DNA from 2 places in the Peribacillus sp. NPDC097198 genome. Region 2 is predicted to be linked to the other one. Evidence: riboswitches for the same ligand, from Rfam matches in the RefSeq annotation. Region 2 holds a riboswitch; the other holds the start of a gene.
What was found. Region 2 has a riboswitch for S-adenosylmethionine ahead of metK (methionine adenosyltransferase). Riboswitches for the same ligand answer to the same signal wherever they lie in the genome.
Positions count from the first base shown of each region.

Region 1: it holds a riboswitch for S-adenosylmethionine, as region 2 does, so the genes downstream of both, ACIQXQ_RS15235 (sugar ABC transporter substrate-binding protein) here and metK (methionine adenosyltransferase) in region 2, are expected to answer to the same signal.

Region 1 is NZ_JBIWDO010000008.1:76,148-79,331, forward strand. Features, by position in the region: gene ACIQXQ_RS15230 (sugar ABC transporter ATP-binding protein) at 1-734, opposite strand, end outside; gene ACIQXQ_RS15235 (sugar ABC transporter substrate-binding protein) at 802-1,917, opposite strand; SAM riboswitch class I at 2,031-2,137, opposite strand; gene ACIQXQ_RS15240 (GTP-binding protein) at 2,227-3,184, opposite strand, start outside.
Region 2 is NZ_JBIWDO010000005.1:45,388-48,571, reverse strand. Features, by position in the region: gene ACIQXQ_RS10220 (gamma carbonic anhydrase) at 103-621, shown strand; gene metK (methionine adenosyltransferase) at 763-1,959, opposite strand; SAM riboswitch class I at 2,128-2,291, opposite strand; gene pckA (phosphoenolpyruvate carboxykinase (ATP)) at 2,869-3,184, shown strand, end outside.

The sequences.
Region 1 (3,184 bases), on a different contig from region 2:
GACTTTCCAAGCATCTGCTCAATCACTTCGTTTTGTGTGATATCACTGATTCTACTGCGCCTCACACTCTTCCCATTTCTCATGATTGTAATGTCCTCACACACTTCAAATATCTCGGGTAGACGATGAGAAATGAAAATAATGCCTACACCACGTTGCTTCAGCTCATTCACAATCCGGAATAGTTCCGTTGTTTCCGTATGGCTTAACGGAGCAGTCGGCTCATCAAGAATCAAGAATTTACATGCGGTTGAAACGGCCCTAGCTATCAAGACCATCTGCTTTTCGGCCAACGTAAGGTCCCTTACCAGTTTTTTCGAAGACACATGGATGTTCATTTCTTCCAAGATTTCCGTCGCTTTTCTATGTAATTCCTTCCACTTGATGATTTGTTTTCTCCCCATGTTCTGTACGGATTCATTCAGCATCACGTTCTCCGCAACCGTTAAATAAGGAATGAGGGCCGTATCCACTTCCTGATACACAATTTGAATGCCAGCTTCCTGTGCCGACTTTGGCGAACGGATATCCTGTACCTGGCCATTTAGAAAAATGTCGCCGGTATAATGGACATGAGCTCCTGATAAGACTTTCATTAGCGTCGATTTCCCTGCTCCATTTGCGCCGACCAATGCATGTGCTGTTCCCGACTGTACTGAAAAATCAACTTCACTAAGCGCTTTTACACCTGGAAACTCAATCGATATTTGTTTCATTTCTAGTTGAATGCCCATGTCCAATCCCTCCCATTAAACAGACACTCTCTTCAACTTGAAAGAGAGTGTCTACTGATTCTGATCGTTACTTCTTATAATGTTCTTTCAATACTTTCATCCAGTCTTCTTCAAATTCCGTTGATACTCCCCAGCCTTGAACAATGCCGGATAGATTGGTCATGTTGACAGCGTCCTTCGATGATTGAAGCTGTTTTTGAGATATCAATGATGCTTCTAAATCATAGGTTTGCGGCGTTTCTTCCCCCGCTAGTTTTTTCGCTAGCAGTCTCATATTCACTGCACCAATCAACTTCGGATCAACCGCTGCGGTATACGACCATGAGCTTCCTTTTGTTTGAATCTCCTGAAGGTCAGCATTGGACACGTCAATACCATAGATTTTCACTTCATCGCGCCCCGCTTCTTTTATCGCACGAGCTGCTCCGATAGCGAATGCATCCCAGGTTGCGAAAATTGCGTCTATTTTACCTTTTGGATACTTGTTCAACATCGCCGAGACGGCATTTTGCGTCTGGACCGAAGTATCTGAAGATGCCACTCCGAATCTTTCAATTTCATGAATGCCAGGATTTTCTTTCAGCTTTTCTTGATACACGGCATTTCTTCTCACCATAGGAGGGAAACCATCTACCCAAAGGTATGCAATGTTCGCTTCGCCTTTTTGCTCTTCAATCAATTTGTCAAAAGCAAGAGTTGCCAATGCTTCGTCATCTTGTGAGGTTACTGTTACCCCATCAATTTTCGTTAAATCGCCGATGGAATCGAATGTGACTACGCTTTTCCCTGCATCAACCAACTTTTGTACGTCATTCACTGTCGCTGCATCATCACCATGGGAAATGATATAGCCATCATAGTCTTCCTCCAGAGCCTGAGCGATGGCGTCATGGAATTTAGCCGTATCGCCATTGGCCGTAAAAGTATCTACTTGGAAGCCAAGTGCTTCTCCTTCTTCTTGCGCCCCTGCTAAGTATTGGGCAGTGTGATCATCGCCGCCAATTTTACGAATGACTTTAATTTTAGCTCCCTCGCCTTTCGCAAATCGCTCTGGAACATTTTCAAAAGATACCTTTTCCTCTTTTTTCGCTTCCCCTGTACTTTGTCCCGAAGAACACCCCGTCAAAAGCAACGCCGAAGCGATGACTGAAACGAAAGCTCCTTTTAAAATTGATCTTCCCATTTTAATTCCCCCTATTTTTTACATTATTCTTATCTGTTAGCTCGGCATAAACACAAAATAAAAACCTCTCTAAAATAGAGAGGTTTAATCAGCTGGTTTGCAGACTTATCCCTCTCTTATCTGTCAAAACATTTCTGTTTTGCAGGATTTAGCACCAATTCCTAATTGGAACGGTTGCTGGGCATCGTAGGGCCAGTCCCTCCGCCACTCTTGATAAGAGAATATAATGTGTTACGTTTCGTTATGGTAAGTACCACTTTATAGGGATATAGTCATTAAGTCAATAGTTTTTAGAATATTTTAAATGTTTTATTTTCCTTGCAGTTTCGCCAGGCGTCTTTTCTCGATTTTTTCAAGGCGTTCGAATTGGCGCAGTTTCACTTCGAACAGGGTAATCGGATCACGGTAGACTTCAGGATTTTGTCTCATATGTTCCAATGTAGCCTGCTGTTCTTTGATTTCGGCTTTCGTCTGTTCGATATTTTTTTCAAGGATGGAAAATGGACTGCGGTAGAACAGGGATATGTCACGTTCCAAGGATTTTTCGAACAATCCAAACTGAGTAAGGAATCTGTCACTGATCATATCGGCAACATCCTGGAAGTCTTCATTTTCCAAGAACTTCTTATATCGATTGTACATATTCGCTTTATTTTGCGGAATGGCACCAAATAGCTTCCCGGCTCCCTTAAGAATCAACTGAGATGGGGTCCTTCTTAGTAATATATTTACATTTTCTATCCGGATGCTGCTTGTCATCCGGTCCGCATCACGGCGCCAGTCATCCAAGACCCGGAAGTCCCCGGCCAGTACAATACGTTCTTCTTTGTATAGCTCATTGAAGCCTGCGCTCATCTCATCCATGAACTGTTGGCTTTGCGTGAATTCTAACTCAGATGTAGCAATCCAGTCTTGAAGCGAGCGGAAATACTGCGGCATGATTTTATCGGATATAAATGCCTGGATCCGATCGTTCATTTCCTGATTCAACTGTATATGCACTTGGCTAAAGTCACTATTCTCAGATAATGTTTTAGAGCAATCACGCAGTAATTCAGGAATTCGTGTGGAAAGCTGTTTTTTCACTTCTTCTTTTAATAAGCGATAAGATCTTGTAATGTTTTCGGTTTTTTCTTTTTCCAAATCAGTCAACTGATTCGTAGCGCCATTCAACTTCACTTCCATCTGTTCATTCCAAGAAATCGAATGCTCGCATTTCCGTTCATTCGCTGCCCGTTTTTCTAATAGATAGGATAAAGTTTTACGC
Region 2 (3,184 bases):
ATTAATTGTGCTCAATCAAATAGTAGCCAAGGCTATTTTGATACGGTATATTAAAATAATACAGCAAAATTATCCACTTCGGAAAGGAAATGATGAAAATTGATTATTTATCCATTCAAAGGCATGGAACCAGAAATTTCCGAAAGCGCCTATCTTGCTAAAAATGCCGTCGTGACAGGCGATGTCAAAATCGGTGATGAATCAACGATCTGGTTCAATACCGTCATTCGCGGCGATGTGGCACCCACCATCATCGGGAAAAGAGTAAGCGTGCAAGATAACAGCGTACTTCATCAAAGTCCCAATAACCCACTGATAATCGAAGATGAAGTGACCATTGGCCACCAAGTCATTCTACATAGCTGCAAAATTCGAAAGAGAGCCCTCATCGGCATGGGTTCGATCATCCTTGATGGAGCGGAAATCGGTGAAGGTGCCTTCATCGGTGCAGGGAGCCTTGTCCCCCAAGGAAAGGTTATCCCGCCGAACACCTTAGCCTTTGGAAGGCCGGCCAAAGTCGTTCGTGAAATTAATGAGGAAGATCGCCAGGATATGGATCGCATTGTCCGGGAATATGCTGAAAAAGGACAACTCTATAAACAGGCTGACCGAATAAAGTAACACCAATCGTATGATTACAAAAAAACGCTTAGCTAAAAATAGGATTCCTTGAATTATTCCCTAGGAAGCCATATTTAATCCTATTTTTGCCCATCAAAAAAGGTGCCTTGCATTAAAGCAAGGCACCTTTTCTCATATGATTTACGCTTTAGCTTGTGTTTTTAAAGCTTCTGCTTTATCCGTACGCTCCCAAGGCAAATCAACATCTGTACGGCCGAAGTGACCATATGCAGCTGTTTGCTTGTAGATTGGGCGACGTAGGTCAAGCATCTTGATGATACCAGCTGGACGTAGGTCGAAATTCGCCTCTACCAATTCCACTAGCACCTCTTCACTTACTGTTCCCGTTCCAAATGTATCGATTGAGATGGATACAGGCTTAGCCACGCCGATTGCGTAGGCCAATTGCACTTCCGCTTTGTCAGCCAGGCCAGCAGCTACGATGTTCTTCGCAACGTAACGAGCGGCATATGCAGCAGAACGGTCCACTTTTGTTGCATCTTTACCAGAGAAAGCACCGCCGCCGTGACGAGCGTATCCGCCGTACGTATCAACGATGATTTTACGGCCAGTAAGACCAGCATCCCCTTGAGGTCCGCCGATTACAAAACGGCCAGTCGGGTTGATGAAGTATTTTGTATCTTCATTGATTAAGTCAGCCGGTACGACCGCATTAATCACATGTTCTTTTAAGTCGGCTTGAATTTGTTCAAGTGTCACTTCAGGATCATGTTGTGTGGAGATGACGATTGTGTCTACACGTACAGGTAGGTTATTTTCATCATATTCAACCGTTACTTGCGTTTTTCCATCAGGACGTAAATAACTTAGCGTGCCATCTTTACGAACTTGAGAAAGACGGAATGATAGCTTATGAGCCAATGAAATGGGAAGTGGCATAAGCTCTTCCGTTTCATTGCACGCGAATCCGAACATAAGACCTTGGTCCCCTGCACCGATAGCATCGATTTCCTCATCGGACATCGTACCTTCACGTGCTTCCAATGCTTTATCAACACCCGCTGCAATATCAGCAGACTGCTCATCGATCGAGCTTAGCACGGCACAAGTCTCGGCATCGAAACCATATTTCGCACGAGTGTACCCGATACCTGCAATCGTATCGCGGACAATGCGTGAGATATCCACGTAAGCCGATGTTGTAATTTCTCCAGCAACAAGTACAAGACCTGTCGTTACACTTGTTTCACACGCAACGCGCGCATTTGCATCCTTAGCTAGGATTGCATCTAAAATGGAATCTGAAATCTGATCACAAATTTTATCCGGATGGCCTTCTGTCACAGATTCAGAAGTAAATAGACGTTTCTTTGACATCTTATTTCCTCCTTGGAAGTTAGTATGTTGTAGGCATGAGCCTGATCTTTTACGGAACTCGTTTCCCTTATTAGTTTCAATCATAGACACAGAATTAATGAATAAAAACACAAAAACCTTCCCTGGCAAATGAGGAAAGGTTTAAAAATTCTATCATCTATCCTTTCACTCTTATCGTTCAAGGGTTTTTTACCTTGCTCAGGTTAGCACCATCACCACTATTCCTTGAAGGTTCATCGCTTTATTTTCGGCGATTGACCTTGGAGTCAAGTTCAATATGGCAGGTTGCTGGGTTTCAAAGGGCCTGTCCCTCCACCAACTCGGGATAAGAGAATCCGTACAATTTAAGATACTATCGTATTTAGTCGGAATTTGTCAATGTTTTTCTAAAAAGAACATTTTTCCCCAATGAAAAATAAAAAAACTTTTTATCTGGCACAGCCGGACTATAAATAGTATCCTTAAAGAGTGTAAACTAAGAAGATAAGACCATTGACTTACAATGGATAAATCGGACAAAATGAACATACCATCCGACCCCCATATTCATCCCTTTTTCAGATACATAAATGGTTGTTCACTTCTTTTCTTCCTATTATAAATGAAAAGGTACACTAATCCTAAAACGGGACTTCACAAAGACTTGTGGCAGCAATCGTTTTTCACATCCTAGATTCACTTCATCCAGATCGTCTCCCGATTCAACCAGATTCAAAAACATCCATCCAGGATGACTCACTGCAAGTATATGCCCGCACTATACATAAGGTTACACTCGAAGTGAGATAATTGATTAATGTGACTATTCCATTTTCATTCACAAAAAAAGTTAAATAGTATAGACTATTTAATCCAATGTGTTATACTAATTGTATTATAAAAACTTAAACAAAGGAAGGTATCTCATATATGAATTCTGTTGACGTTAATGAGTTACACCAATTATTAGCAGGAAATAATGTGCAAACTCAACTCTCAGTTCCTCAATTAGTTGAAAAAGTATTAAGCAGAAATGAAGGCGTTTTAACTTCAACCGGCGCAGTAAAAGCTGAAACGGGCAAATACACGGGCCGTTCACCTAAAGATAAATATATTGTGGAAGAAGCTTCTGTAAAGGACAAAATTGACTGGGGCCCAGTGAACCAACCCATTTCCGAGGAAGTATTCAATAAACTATATAGTAAAGTTGTGGACTACTTAAAGACAAAAGAAGAAGTCTTTGTCT